2 linked regions of the Sphingobium yanoikuyae genome follow. The protein of the gene in region 1 binds, or shares a complex with, the protein of each later gene. Links are inferred from orthologs where the notes say so. Each region holds a gene or a part of one and is shown on either strand. Other genes may lie near its edges.

Region 1 (7,455 bases):
GCATCGATCATCGCGCGCGCCAGCGCGGCCGCGCGATCGGCATCGACGCCGAAGGGCTTGGCGCCGCCGCCCATGCGCATGCCGGACCCTTTGAGGTCGAAATCCGGGTTCACCCGCACGGCGAGGCGCGGCACCTTGCCCAGACGCTCCGCCACGGTCAGGGCGCGCGCGCCCTCCCCCTCGGACTCCAGGTTGATGGTGATGCCGGCATGGATGGCGGCTTCCAGTTCGTCATTGCGCTTGCCCGGCCCGGCAAAACTGATCCGTGCCGGGTCCATGCCGGCCTGCAGCGCCATCGCCAGTTCGCCGCCCGATGCGATGTCGAACCCGTCGACCAGCCCCGCCATGCGCGCCAGCAGCGGCGAGTAGGGATTGGCCTTGATCGCATAATGAAGATCGATCTTCTTGGGGATCGCCTCGCGGAAGCGGCGGACCTGCGCCTCGATGATCCCCATGTCATAGACGAACAGCGGCGTGTCGCCCGCTTCGTCGACCAGGCTCGCCGCGCCACAGCCGCCGATCAGCAGCATGCCTTCTTCCTCGGCGAACCAGGCGGGAATGGGGCCCATGGGCTTCATGACGCATACTCCTTGGCCAGCGCGACTCGATCGATCTTGCCATTGGGGTTACGCGGGAACTGTGCAAGCACTAGCGTCTCGCGCGGCTGCATGAAATTGGGCAGTTCGGCCTTCAGATGGGCGGCAACCGCCGCGGATATATCGGGATCGGCGGCGCGCAGCAGCAGCAGCACCGCCTGCCCCAGCCGCTCATCCCTGACGCCAAGAGCGACAGCCTCCGCCACGCCGGGAACGGCGACTGCCGCCTCCTCGACCTCGGTCGGGCTGATGCGATTGCCGGCCGACTTGATCATCGCATCGTCGCGGCCGACGAAATAGAGCAGCCCATCCGCGTCGCGGCGGACGGTGTCGCCGGACCATACGGCCGTGCCGCCATGGCGAGAGGCGGATGGCGCCGGCTTGAAGCGCTCGGCGGTGCGCGCCGCATCCTGCCAATAGCCCTGCGCCACCAGCGGGCCGGCATGGACCAGTTCACCCGGCTCGTCATCCTCGGCCAGCGTGCCGTCGGGGCGGACCACCAATATCTCGGCAAAGGGAATGGCCGAGCCCATCGAATCCGGGTGACTGTCGACCAGCGCCGGCAACAGATAGGTGGAGCGGAAGGCTTCGGTCAGGCCATACATGGGATAGAGATCGGCCTGCGGGAACAGCGCACGCAGCCGCGCGACCAGCGGCCGGGTCAGTGCCCCGCCGCTATTGGTCAGGCGACGGAGCTTGGCCGCGATCTCCGCCGGCCAGTCAAGTTCGGTGAGTTGCACCCAGAGCGGCGGCACCCCGGCCAGGGTGGTGATGTCCCAGCGATCGACCGCCTTCACCACGTCGCGCGGGGTCAGATAGTCGAGCGGATAGGCGCAGCCGCCCGCATACCAGGTGGAAAGCAGCTGGTTCTGGCCATAGTCGAAGCTGAAGGGCAGCACACACAGCGTCCGGTCCTCCGGTGCCAGCCCCAGATAACGGGCCACCGACACCGCGCCGAGCCAGAGATTGGCGTGGCTGAGCATCACCCCCTTGGGCCGGCCGGTCGATCCGCTGGTGTAGAGGATGGCGGCCAGAGCATCGGGCGCGGCATCGGACGGCGGCAACGCCGCGCCGCCGCTCATCCCCGCCGCCGCATCATCCTCGCGATGGAGATGGCAGCCAGCCGGGACATCGCCAGGTGCCAGCGTCGACAGGCGGCTGGCCGTGCCGATCAGCAGCGCCGCGCCGCTATCGGCCAGGATATGGGCGACCTGCGCATGTTTGAGCAGCGGATTGATGGGGACATGGACAAGCCCCGCGCGCGGCGCGGCGAGCGGCATCAGCGCCGCGACCGGCCCCTTGGCGACCCAGCTCGCCACCCGCGCGCCGGGCGCGAGGCCAAAGCCCGCCAGCCATCCGGCGAGGCGACCAAGCGCCTGTTCCAGTTCGGCATAGTCCTGCGCGCCCGATCGCCCTGCGAGCGCCGGCCGTTCCGGATCGCCACGCAGCAGCAGATGGTCTATCGGCTGCACATCGGCATCGTCGATTGGCGCCTTGGAAGCCAACAGGGGGTCGCTTAACGTCATGTCCAGAATTAGGTCCTAAGGGCAGCTAAGGTGCCGGGAGATAATAGGTTGCTGGTCCCAAGGGAATATCGGACGCTGTCGGAAGTGCGGTCGGCGATCGGCGGCCGGATGGACCGCGCCCATATCGACAGCCTGTTCGACCGGCTGGACTGGTTTGAAACATTGCACCCCCTTTGCCTTGGCGACACCCCGCTCAGGGTGTTCCAACAGACAGAGGACGCCTGCGAGGCCTGGTTGTTCCTTCTCGCGCCCTCGGCTCGTCGCCTAACTGCCCTTGCCAATTGGTATAGTTTCGCCTGGAGCCCGATTTTCCTGGGGGCGCCGGACGCGCGGCAACAGGCCCGGCTGCTGGAAAATATCGCCCGCCATCTGCTGCGCGAACAGGCGCAGATCAACCTCTATCCGCTTGCCCTGCCCGGCCCGCTGATCGGTGCCTTTCGCCGCGCCGGCTGGTTCGCGGTGCAGCGGCCGATGGGCGGCCGATATCTGCTGCATGTCGATGGCCGGGATTTCGCCAGCTATTGGGCGCAGCGCCCCGGCCGGCTGCGCAACCAGGTGCGGCGCAAGGCCCGGCAGGGCCGTTACGACCTCAGCATCCACGACACGCTGACCGATGCGCTGTGGCAGGATTATGTCGATGTGCAGGCGCATAGCTGGAAGGCACCCGAGCCTGGCCTCAACTTCCTGCGCGCCATGGCCCAGCGGGAAAGCGATGCCGGCACCTTGCGGCTGGGCTTTGCCCGGCTGGACGGCCGCGCCGTGGCGACCCAATTATGGACGGTGGAACATGGCACGGCGCTGATCCACAAGCTGGCCCATGACAGCGCCCAGGACGAAGGATCGCCCGGCACCTTGCTGAGCCATGCGATGTTCGCCCATGCCATCGACCAGGACCGGGTCGCGACGATCGATTATGGCACCGGTGACAATGACTATAAGCGCGAGTGGATGGACGAACGCATTCCACTCCATCAGATCGACCTGTTCAATCCGCGCCGCGCATCGAGCTGGATTCCCGCCGCGCGAACCTGCATTTCCGCGCTTGTCGGATAGGCGGCGAGCCATTAGATAGCCGCCATCATGCGGGCGCAAACCACTCAGCCGGTCGACCGGACAGACGATATCGAAACCCTGGTGCGGGCGCTGCTGCGCGACGTGCTGAGCCTGTCGCAGGAGCGGGCCGATGCGTTCGAGGCCGACACGCCGCTGTTCGGCGCCCTGCCCGAGCTGGACTCGATGGCCGTCGCCGGCCTGCTCACCGAAATGGAAGATAGCTTCGACATCCTGATCGAGGATGAGGATATCGACGGCGACACGTTCGAGACCTTCGGCACGCTGGTCGCGTTCCTGCGCGCCAAGCTGGGCTGAAAGCCGCCCTTTCCCAAAAAAGTTTGGGCTGAGCCGTTTCCGGCCCAGCCTTTTTTAGAGTCCGTTTAAAAAAGCCGGTTCCAGCCCGCTCCCCCGCCCAACCACCCGATCCAGTGTCATCCCATTGGGCGGGGGAGCGGGCTGGAACCGTACTGAAAAATCGCCCTTTCGCGATTTTTCAAACAGACTCTTACGCTTCGACCAACTGCTCGAAATCGGCTTCGGCCAGGAAGCGTTCGACGTCGAGGGCGGCCATGCAGCCCATGCCGGCTGCGGTTACCGCCTGGCGGTAGATCTTGTCGGTCACGTCGCCGGCCGCGAACACGCCGGGAATGGCGGTGTGGGTCGTGCCCTTCTCCACCACGATATAGCCTTCGTCGAGCGGCAGCTTGCCGTCGAACAATTCGGTCGCGGGGTGATGGCCGATCGCGACGAAGCCGCCATCGGTCGGCACGTGCGACTTCTCGCCGGTGACGGTGTCGATCAGATCGACGCCGACCAGGCCTTCGGGCGTGCCGCCACCGACGAACTTGTCGACCGCCTTGTTCCACAGCACCTTGATGTTGGGATGGGCATGCAAGCGCTGCTGCAGGATCTTTTCCGCGCGCAGCGAGTCGCGGCGGTGGATCAGGGTCACGTCATGGCTGTGGTTGGTAAGGTAGAGCGCCTCCTCGACCGCGGTGTTGCCGCCGCCGATGACCACGACCTTCTTGCCGCGATAGAAGAAGCCGTCGCAGGTGGCGCAGGCGCTGACGCCCTTGCCCTGCAGATGCTCCTCGCCCTCGACGCCCAGCCACTTGGCCTGAGCACCGGTGCAGATGACCAGCGTGTCGGCAACATAGAGGGTGCCGCTGTCCCCCTTCAGCTTGAAGGGACGTTCGCTGAGGTCGACGTCTACGATCTGGTCGTACATCATCTGCGCGCCGACATGTTCGGCCTGGGCCTGCATCTGCTCCATCAGCCAGGGGCCCTGGATCACATCCTTGAAGCCCGGATAATTTTCGACGTCGGTGGTGATGGTCAGCTGGCCGCCCGGCTGCATGCCCTGCACCACGATCGGCGCCAGCCCCGCGCGCGCACCATAGATGGCGGCGGACAGGCCGGCCGGGCCGGAACCGAGAATGAGCATGCGGGTGGAGTGGGTGGCGGTCATCGATAATTCCAGCTGCGATTCGTGTGGCCGCCAGAGATAGGCCCTGCCAGCCCCCGCGCAAGCAGGAGTTGGGCAGGAGATTTGCTTGGGATGGCCAAAGCTTGAGCCGCAGCATCGCCGAGGCGTTGCACAAGCCGCGTTGCCTTATGATCCACGATATATCACAAATGGCGGATCGATAGATAATGGGAGAGACGGAGCATGGCGACATTCTTGCTGGTGCATGGCGGGGGACATGGCGGCTGGTGCTATCAGAAGGTCGCGCGGCGGCTGCGCGCGGCGGGGCATGAGGTCCATTGCCCGACGCTGAGCGGCCTTGGCGAGCGCGCCCATCTGCTGAACCCCGACATCGATCTCGACACGCATATCCAGGATGTGGTGGCGCTGATGACGTTCGAGGGGCTGGAGGATGTCATCCTGGTCGGGCACAGCTATGGCGGGATGGTGATCACCGGCGTCGCCGATCGCGCGGCCGCGCGCATCCGCGAACTGGTCTATCTGGATGCCGCCCATCCCAGGGACGGGGAATCGCTGGAAATAGTGGCACCGGCGCAGATGGAGCCGACCCGTGCCATGGGCCGCACCGTCGACGGGATCGAACTGGTGATGTGGCCCTTCCCCGGCATGGCGGGCTTCTTCGGCATCACTGACCCGGCGGACGTCGCCTGGACTGAGGCGCGGCTGACGCCGCATCCGTGGAAATGCTTCGGCCAGCCGCTGCGGCTGGAAAATGGCGACGCCGCCTTTCGCCTGCCGCGCACCAATATCAATTGCACCCATGCGTTGCAGAACAGCCCGGACGCGACTCGCGCCCGCCAACTGGAAGGCCATCGCAATTTCGAGATCGATACCGGCCATGACCTGATGATCACCGAACCGGAAGCGGTCGCCAACATGCTGCTGGAGGTGGCGGGATAAAGCCCCCCTCGCTTAATCCAGGACGTTGGGCAGATCCTCGAACCCCTTGCGCAGGGCGGCGGACCAGCCCTGCGAGATCATGGCGAATTCCTCATTGTCCGCCTCGATCCGGGTGCGAACGCGGAAGTCGAACGTGTCGGTCTCGATCACGGTGAGGTCGAGCGGCATGCCGACCGACAGGTTGGAGCGCAGGGTCGAATCCATCGACACCAGCACTGCCTTGGTCGCGTCCTCCAGGCTCGTCTCGCGCTGGATGATGCGGTCGAGGATCGGCTTGCCATATTTATGCTCGCCTATCTGGAAGAAGGGCGTGTCCTCGGTCGCCTCGATGAAATTGCCGGCCGAATAGATGAGATAGAGGCGCGGCTTGCCGCCCTTGCGCTGGCCCGCGATCATGATCGAGGCGCTGGCGGCCGATCCGTCCATGGCGATGCTCTCGCGATAGCGGCCCTGCATGGTGCGCATCGCGTCACCCACCAGTTGCGCCGCGCGGTGCATCGTGTCGCAATTGAGGATGGTTTCGACCTCCGGGTCGCTCTCCGCCTCGCGGATCGCGCGCGACAGCATCGTCTTCACACCCTGGGTGATCGACAGATTGCCCGAACAGAGCAAGGTGATCGCCCGCTCACCCTCGACATGATAGGTGAAGCTTTTCCGGAAGCGGGCAATATTGTCCATGCCCGCATTGGTCCGGGTGTCCGACAGCATGACCAGCCCCTGGTCCACGCGTACCGCCACACAATAGGTCATCGCCCCGAAGTCCTGCTTATCTCTACCCTAGGAGCGGGGCGTGGGCGTGCTCTGCTGTTGCTGGCGTTGCAATTGCCGTTCCTCGACTCCGTCTTCCGCCTGCGCGATCCGGACATCGGCGTCAATGCTGATATCGCCCGCGACCGTAACGGAGCCCCGTATCGGAGCAGCTTCGTCGGCATCCAGGCCACTGGCCAGGCGCAGATAGCGTTCGGTGACGCAGACGCGATTGGACGGATCGAAGCCGACCCAGCCCAGCCCCGGCACCAGCCCTTCGGCCCAGCCATGGGTTTCGTGCAGCAGATCGCCCTCGGCCGCGAGCAGATAGCCCGAGACATAGCGGGCCGGCACCCCCAGCAGGCGCGCGCCGGCAAGGAATATCTGGGCATGATCCTGGCACACGCCAGCACCCAGCGCGAAGGCCTGCGCCGCGGTCGTGTCGGCACCGGTCACGCCCGATCGATACTGGACGGCATCGCTGATCGCGGCCGACAGGGCATGGAGTTGCGCGAGCGGGCCGTCGCCCTCGGGAAGAGCCGCGACCATGGCGCGGATCGCATCGGACGCTCTGGTCAGCGCCGTGTCGCGCAGGAAATAGCGGACATCGACCCGGCATTGCGGCAGGCCGCCAATGCCATGGGTCTCGCGCGTCTCGACCAGCCCCTCGGCAACGATCACCGCCTCGTTCAGGCTATCATGGCGGACCCACACCGCCTCCATCTCGCCATAGCTATTGGGACGGAAATTGGTCAGCGCCTCGCCATTGATGCTGACCTGCCAGTCATGGACCTTCTGGCCCGGCGTATCGACCGGCACCAGCTTCAGCCGCATCGCGACGCGGCCGGCGGAGGCGGGATATCCATAGACGGTCTGGTGACGGACGAGCAATTTCATGGCGCGCTTCCCCTCCCCCTTCAGCCGAAATGATAGGTTTCGGCGATTTCGACGCCGAGCCGGTTGCTCATCATCAGGCTGTACTGCACCGTTTCATGCAGGCCGCGACGGAAAATCTCGCCGGCGTCCAGTTCCTCCAATTCGCTCACCAGCTGCTTCACCGTGTCATGACAGGTGCCGCGCGCATTGTGCCAGCCGGCCAGCCGATTGAGCCGATAGGCGAGCTGATCGCAGCAATAGGCGACGCTGC
Region 2 (7,674 bases), 840 kb from region 1 along the record:
AGGCGATATCGACGCCTGGCTGGCGGACCAGTGCAGCGACGACATGTTCGACATCCGCAGCCTTGCCTGGGTGGCGCAGGCCAATGCGGACTGGGGCACGGGGCGGGCGCTGGAGCGCTGCGACCGGATCGCCGCTTGGCGCGGCCGCGATCCCGCCGCGCGTGCCGAGACCCTGACCGACCTGCACAGCGCCTGGGCCAAGGCGGATGGCGACCTCATCTCCGCCAAGGGCTGGGTGCCACCGATCGACGGCTATGGCGAAGCGACCGCGCGCCTCCATGCCCGTTGCGCCGAACTGATCGGCGTCAAGCTGCAGGCCGATTATGCCGCGTTGCTGGCCCGCGCGCTACATGCCGGGCGCGCCTATGCCCGCGCCTATGACGAAGCCAAGCGGCTCGCCGGTGCGGTCGATTTCGACGACCTGATCGCGCGCACGGCGTCCCTGCTCCAGAAGGAGGGGATCGCCGAATGGATACGCTACAAGCTGGACCAGCGGATCGATCACATCCTGGTCGACGAAGCGCAGGACACCAACGTCCATCAATGGGCGATCGTCGGCGCGCTGGCGGCCGAGTTTTTTGCGGGGGACGGTGCCAAGGCCGACAAGGTCCGCACCATCTTCACCGTGGGCGATTTCAAGCAGGCGATCTTCGGTTTCCAGGGCACCAGCCCGCAGGCCTTCGCCGCCGCGCAGATGGTGTTCGCCCGCCATGCCGACATGGCCGGCCATGCCTTCCACGACCTGTCGCTCGACCGCAGTTTCCGCTCGACCCCGCCGGTGCTGGATCTGGTCGACCGGACGATCGCCACCTTGCGGGCGCAATCGCTGGGCCTGTCCGACGGCGAGGTGCGCCATATCAGCGCCAATCGCCATCCGGGCGAGGTGCTACTGTGGAAGCCGACGATCGCGGGCCTGGCCGACGAGGTCGAGGGCGAGGAGGATTGGGTCGCCGATCAGGAACGGGAATTGGCCGGCAAGATCGCGCGGCAGATCCGGCTATGGATCGACGACAAGATGATGCTGGAGGCGCGGGGGCGCCCGGTCCGCCCCGGCGACATCATGATCCTGGTCCGCCGCCGCAGCGAGCTGGCGCGGCTGATCGTCGCGCGGCTTTACGAGGAAAAGGTCGCGGTGGCCGGGATCGACCGCCTGCGCCTCAACGCGCCACTGGCGGTCCGCGACCTGCTGGCAGCGCTGCGCTTTGCCACGCAGCCCGACGATGACCTGAACCTCGCCGCCCTGCTGGTGTCGCCGCTGATCGGCTGGACCCAGGACGAACTGATGGAGCGGGCCATCGGGCGCAAGGGTGGCCTGTGGCGCCATCTCCTCCAGCGGCTGGACGACGCGCAATTGCTGCCGCTGCGCCAATTGCTGGGGCAGGCGGACTTCACCACCCCCTATCGCTATCTGGAGGCGATCCTGTCCGGCCCGATGGACGGCCGTCGCCGGCTGATCGAGCGGCTGGGGGCGGAAGCGGCCGACCCGATCGAGGAATTGCTGAACGCCGCGCTCGACTTCGAGGCGGACGATCATCCCTCGCTCCAGCGCTTCATCGACTGGTTCGATCGCGGCGAAGTCGAAATCGTCCGCGACGCGGCGGCGCAGGGCGATGCGCTGCGGTTGCTGACCGTGCATGGCGCCAAGGGATTGCAGGCGCCGATCGTCATTCTCGCCGATGCCTGTCTCGATCCCGATGCAGGTAACCGCATGGATTCGCTCGAATGGAACGGGCTGCCGATCCTGGCCCCGCGCAAGGGCGAACGGATCGGGCCGATCGGCGAGGTCGTGGCCGATGCCGCCGCGATCGAGCGGGAGGAACATTGGCGCCTTCTCTATGTCGCCCTGACCCGTGCCGAGGAGAAACTGATCGTCGCCGGCTCGCTGGGGCCAAGAGCCAAGGGCGAGGTCAAGCCGCAAAGCTGGTATGGCGCGGTCGATGCGGCGATGGTCGACATGGGCTGCGACTGGGAAGCCGATCCGCTCTGGGGTGCCCGCCGCCGCTGGCGCGGCACCGAAGTGCTGACGCCCAAGGCCGCGCAGCCCGAAAGCGCCGAAGACAAGCCCGTGGTGGTCGAGCCGGACTGGTTGCGCGCGCAGGCGCCGGCGGAACAGCGTCCACCCCGGCCGCTCGCCCCCTCCGCGCCGGTCGAGGATGACGTGCCCAATCCGCCGCCGACGGCCGCGATGCGCCAGGCGGCCGAGCGCGGACGCTGGCTCCATGCTTTGTTCCAGCGACTGCCGGACCTGTCCGCCGAGCGACGGCGCGAGGGCGCCGAGCGCTGGCTGGAACAGCAGGGGGCAGGGGATGCCACTCTGCGCCGGGATGTGATCGATCATGCACTGCGGGTGATCGAGGATCCGCATTTCGCCGCCCTGTTCGCGCCGGGTGCGCTGGCCGAAGCGCCGATCGCCGCGGTCGTGGGCGAAGCGGTGATTGCCGGCACGGTTGACCGGCTGCGGGTCGAGGCGGACCGGGTCCAACTGGTCGATTTCAAGACCGGACGGATGACGCCGCGCGATGCGGAGGAGGTGCCGGTCGCCCATGTCCGGCAGATGGCGGCCTATGTCGCGGCGCTGGAAGTGATCTTCCCCGGCCGCAGGGTGGAGGCGGCTTTGCTCTATACCAGCGCAGCGAGGCTCATCCCGTTACCGGCGGCGCAATTGGCGCCCTACAAGCCGGGCTTTTCGCCCACGCAGCAATATTTGCTGCTGTGACCCGTTGAGCCACGGGCGCAGCCATCCTAGATATCGACCAACTTAAGGAGTTTGCAGTTATGGCCACCAAGGCAGTTACCGATGTCAGCTTCAAGCAGGACGTGATCGACGCCGACAAGCCCGTGCTTGTCGACTTCTGGGCCGAATGGTGCGGCCCGTGCAAGATGATCGGCCCGGCTCTGGAAGAGATTAGCGAGGAACTGGCCGACAAGGTCACGATCGCCAAGATCAACATCGACGAAAATCCCGATGCGCCGGGCCAGTATGGCGTGCGCGGCATCCCGACGATGATCCTGTTCAAGAATGGCGAAGTCGCCGCGACCAAGGTCGGCGCCGCGCCCAAGAGCGCGCTCAAGGGCTGGATCGAAAGCGTCCTCTAAGTCGCTGGTAAATCTAAAATGGGACGGCAGCCCGGCTGCCGTCCCATTTTATTAGCTGAGCGGGATCATCACCAGTTCGGCATAGGCCGGCCTCTCGCGCAGCCGGTCATACCAGGCGCGCAGATGCGGCAGGTTGGGCCGCGCCATGTCGAGCGTGAAATAGGTATGGGCGTAGACGCCCATCGGCACATCTGCGACACCGAAATTGACACCCGAAAGCCATTCTTGATCCGCCAGCGCCCGGTCGAGGATCGCCATCGCCGCGCCGGACGCCTGCGCCGACTTCTCGATGACCTGTAAATTTCGCTGTCCATCTTGGCGTCGCACCAACTGGATGAAGGCGTCGCGCTGGGCGTCAGCAAAGCTGAATTGCCAGTCCATCCATTTGTCGCCCTGCGCCCGCGGCGCCGGGTCGGCAGGATAGATCTCCTCCGGCGCATAGCGATGGGCGAGATAGCGCAGGATCGCGTTCGACTCCCACAGTATGACATCGCCATCTTCGATCGTCGGGATCAGCCGGTTGGGGTTCATCGCCAGATAGGCGTCGGACATGCCATGTTCCATGCCGACATCATGGCGGACGAAGGGCAGGTCGATTTCCTGCGCGAACCAGGCGACCTTCTTCACATTATGCGAATTGAGGCGGCCCCAGATCGTCAGCATGCTCGGTCTTCCTTCGGTCAGGCGTAATAGGTCTTGGCCGCCAGATCCCACAGGCGCGGCGAGGATGCGCCCATCAGGCCCCGACGCTGTTCACCGACCCGATAGGCGCTGCCGTCGAGCCGCTGGCAGCAGCCCCCTGCCTCATTGACGAACAGGGTGCCGGCCGCATGGTCCCAGGGCAGCACGCGCGCGAAGATCGACACGTCATTCTGGCCCAGCACCAGCCGGGGATATTGCTCGGCGGCGCAGCGGGGAATGTCCACCATGGTGAAAATGGCCTGCGACTTGCGCTCCATTTCGGCCCGTTCCTCCGCCTCCATGAAGATGGTGGAAATGGCAGCGATCGGCAGGTCGCCGCTACTTTCCTTCGCCATGATCCGTTCGCCGTCGACATGGCTGCCGCCGCCCAGGGTCGCATGGCACAACCGCCCGGTCAGCGGATCGAGGATCCAGCCGGCCAGAGTGGCGCCATTGTCGGCCAGCGCGATCATGATGCCGAAGGGCGGTTTGCCCGACGCGAAATTGCCCGTGCCGTCGATCGGATCGATAATCCAGTTGAGGCCGTCGCCGGCGCGGTCGAGGATTGATGGGTCGGCCGCGCAGGCCTCTTCGCCGATAACGCCGGCTTCGGGCAGGATCGAGGCCAGCCCTTCGGCCAGCCGGATTTCGCTTTCCTTGTCGGCGATGGTGACGAAGTCGTTCGCCGCCTTCTCGCTAATCTCTTCCGCTGCCAGATTCTGGTAGCGGGGCATGACGATGTCGCGCCCCACCTGCCGCATCAGCGCGACGACGGGATCATGCAGTTCCACCATCATGAGCCGGCCCCCTTAGCTGCGATAGTCCGCGTTGATCGAGATATAGCCGTGGGTCAGGTCGCAGGTCCACACCGTGGCGCGGCCTTCGCCCAGGCCGATATCGACGCCGATGACGATATCCTGGCCCTTGAGATGGGCGGCCACCGGCGCCTCGTCATAGCCGTCGAGTGCCAGGCCGCCAGCCGCCACCTGGGTCGTGCCGAAACGGATGGCGAGCTTGTCGCGCTCGGCTGGCTCGCCCGCCTTGCCGACGGCCATGACGACGCGACCCCAATTGGCGTCCTCGCCGGCGATCGCGGTCTTCACCAGCGGCGAATTGGCGATCGAAAGGGCAATGCGATGGGCGCTGGCGTCGCTTTCCGCGCCCTCGACCGTGATTTCGATGAACTTGCTGGCACCTTCGCCGTCGCGCACGACCAGATGGGCGAGTTGGCGGCAGAGGTCGGAGAGCGCGGCGGCGAAGGCGTCGGCGCCGGCATCTTCCATCGACGCGAGCGGGGCATTGCCGGCCTTGCCGGTGGCGAAGGCCAGCACCGTGTCGCTGGTCGAGGTGTCGCTGTCGACCGTGATGCAGGAGAATGTCCGCTTGTTGGCAGCCGACAGCATCTGCTGCAGCAGCACCGGATCGATCGCGGCGTCGGTAAAGATATAGCCGAGCATCGTCGCCATGTCGGGCGCGATCATGCCTGACCCCTTGATGATGCCGACCAGATCGACGCGGGTGTCGCCGATCATCGCCGAGACATGGGCACCCTTGGCATAGGTGTCGGTCGTGCCGATGGTGTTTGCCGCATCCTCCCAGCCGCAGGGCGCGGCGGTGAAGGCCGCTTCCAGGCCCGCCTCGGCCTTGTCGATCGGCAGCGGCACGCCGATCACGCCGGTCGAAGAGACGAAGACATTGGAGGGCTGGCACGAAAGGTGATTGGCCACCTTGGCCGCGATCGCCTCGACAGCGGCGCGGCCGCGATGGCCGGTGAAGGCGTTTGCGTTGCCGGCATTGACGACGACGGCGCGGGCCTGGCCCATCGGGATGGCGTCGCGGCACCATTCGACCTCTGGCGAGGGGCATTTGCTCTGCGTCGTCACGCCGGCGACCGCCGTACCCGCGTCCAGCTCGACATAGGTGAGGTCGCACCGGTCCCAATTCTTGTATCGCGCCTTTGCGACACGCAATGTCACGCCAGCAATGGCGGGCAGGGCGGGGAAGGCGGTGGGGGCGAGGGGGGAGCGGTCGGTCATGGGGCGCGGCATGAGCGAAATCCCCCCTTGCGTCAATGGCCCGATCGGGCGCTAGTCCCGCAGATAGAGGCGCCCGACGCCATCGGGCATCGGGACCATGCGATAGCCATGGCGGCGGGCGTAATTGTCCAGACCGTCGTCAGGGCGCAGCGGCAATTTGCGCGTGCCATTTTCATAGCCGGTAAGGATCGCTACCGGCATGGCGCGATCCAGGTCCGGCAGGGTGGCAGGCGTCAGCGCATGGAGCCGGCGGGCCTGCTCGGGGCGGAGCGTCCAGCCGGTGCGATAGACGAACGGGCCGGTTGCCAGGCGCAGATCGAGCGCCAGGCCGCTGTCGATCGCGAGATGCGGCGAGAGGGTGAGGATATCGGCGGCGCCCGCAGCGCGCACCGTCCTGCCCAGCCAATGGGCATTGGCCTGCGCGGCGAGCAGCGGCGATCCGGTACGGGCGGCCGTCACCAGATCCCGGATCGAGGGAATGAGACCGGGGATCGTTGCCAGGCAGAGCAGCGCCAGCATGGCCTTTCGCCGCAGCGGCCGCCAGTGACGGGCGTCGTCGAGCAGATAGCCGAGGGCGAGGGCAAGCGGCGGCAGCAACGGCATCAGATATTGCAATTGCGTCGGGGTCGGCAGCGCGGCGCCGATCAGGGCGCCGGCGGTCATCCATATCGCCAGCCGGCGCCCGGATGAGCGCATGCGGCCACGGGTCGCGATCCAGTTGGCGATGAGCAGCAGCAAGGCGACGAGCGCTGGGCCCTTCCAGAGATATTTGAGAAGGTCGCGCAGCTTTTCCGTCGTCGCCAGTTCCTGCGCTGCGCCGTTGGCGGCATACCAGGCGTGGGGCGCGGTCATGCCATAGATCAGGACGCCGTACAGAAAGCTGTCGCGCCCTGATATCCAGGCGATGGCCATGGGCGCCATGCCCAGCAGCGCGCCGAGTGCCAGGAACAGGGCGGCGCGAATAGCGTGCCGGCCGCCGCTGGCGATGACGAACAGGCCGACGGTCGCGCCGAGCGGGGCGAAATTGAGCTTTGTCGCGATGGCAAGGCCGTAGAGGATCCCGGCTCCAAGCCAGTGGCGGTCCGAGCGATGACGCAGGCCAAGCAAGGTCAGCAGCATTGCGGCGGAGGCCAGCAGGGTCGCCAGCATATCGTTGCGGACCACGGAGCCGCTGAACTGGAACGCGGCTGTTGCCGCCATCAGTAGCATGGCCAGGGTAGCGCTGGAGCGCGATATGCCTGCCGCACGCTGGGCCGCCCAGATGAGCGCAAGCGTCGCGAGCGCCATGACGGCGGTGGCAAGGCGCATCGCCAGTACCATATGGCCCGATGCGATCAGGCTCAGCGGTGCCAGCCCCCAGGCGTGCAGCGGCGGCTGAAGATAGAGAAAATCGCGAAACATGACCGCATGCCCGCTGAAATAGGCACCGGCGACATATTGGCTTTCGTCATGATCGAAGGGCGCCGCAATCGCGGCGATCAGGAACCAGCCGATCAATGCGCTGACCAGCAGCGCCGCCAGAGGCAGGCGCAATCGGCGCGACGGCGCCATGGAAATGGAACGATACACCCTGTTTGCGACCCTTGTTGTCGTGGCGCTCTTGCGGCGGCGTGCGCCCAAACGCAAAATATTTTCGGCGGCGCGTCGCGCCTGCAGGACGGCGCGGCCGCGGCAAAACCGCATCGGACAAAGCCGTTACAGCCGTGCGACAGTCCGTCGCATTGATTGACTATCGGCTGTGCCGTGCCTAAATCGCGGCGCATATCTGCCCATGTGTCCGTTGGACCCATGGCCCCCTCATTGTCAGGAATTTGCATGTTCGGCGCACTCGCCAAGTCTATCTTCGGATCGTCCAACGAAC

What was found.
Region 2: the proteins of trxB (region 1) and trxA are in contact, whole or in part, in a crystal structure (PDB 1F6M), measured with the Escherichia coli proteins. The link is inferred for Sphingobium yanoikuyae from one-to-one orthologs.

Annotation. Positions count from the first base shown.
Region 1 is NZ_CP053021.1:1,122,714-1,130,168, reverse strand. The notes cover bases 2,663-5,407. They hold trxB (thioredoxin-disulfide reductase), read right to left. Parts: upstream 4,644-5,407; coding sequence 3,681-4,643; downstream 2,663-3,680. Other genes in these bases: HH800_RS05950 (alpha/beta hydrolase), read left to right, coding at 4,845-5,407; HH800_RS05960 (acyl carrier protein), read left to right, coding at 3,203-3,490; HH800_RS05965 (GNAT family N-acetyltransferase), read left to right, coding at 2,663-3,175. In the rest of the region: HH800_RS05975 (pyridoxal-dependent decarboxylase, exosortase A system-associated), read right to left, coding at 1-578; HH800_RS05970 (acyl-CoA ligase (AMP-forming), exosortase A system-associated), read right to left, coding at 575-2,122; more of HH800_RS05965, read left to right, coding at 2,171-2,662; more of HH800_RS05950, read left to right, coding at 5,408-5,561; HH800_RS05945 (hypothetical protein), read right to left, coding at 5,574-6,311; HH800_RS05940 (transglutaminase family protein), read right to left, coding at 6,339-7,205; HH800_RS05935 (alpha-E domain-containing protein), read right to left, coding at 7,226-7,455.
Region 2 is NZ_CP053021.1:1,960,252-1,967,925, reverse strand. The notes cover bases 1,459-4,422. They hold trxA (thioredoxin TrxA), read left to right. Parts: upstream 1,459-2,748; coding sequence 2,749-3,096; downstream 3,097-4,422. Other genes in these bases: HH800_RS09815 (inositol monophosphatase family protein), read right to left, coding at 3,777-4,422; HH800_RS09820 (glutathione S-transferase family protein), read right to left, coding at 3,148-3,759; addA (double-strand break repair helicase AddA), read left to right, coding at 1,459-2,716. Also shown: more of addA, read left to right, coding at 1-1,458; more of HH800_RS09815, read right to left, coding at 4,423-4,574; bifunctional glutamate N-acetyltransferase/amino-acid acetyltransferase ArgJ, read right to left, coding at 4,587-5,813; HH800_RS09805 (ArnT family glycosyltransferase), read right to left, coding at 5,865-7,346; preprotein translocase subunit SecA, read left to right, coding at 7,629-7,674. UniProt on the Escherichia coli protein: Participates in various redox reactions through the reversible oxidation of its active center dithiol to a disulfide and catalyzes dithiol-disulfide exchange reactions.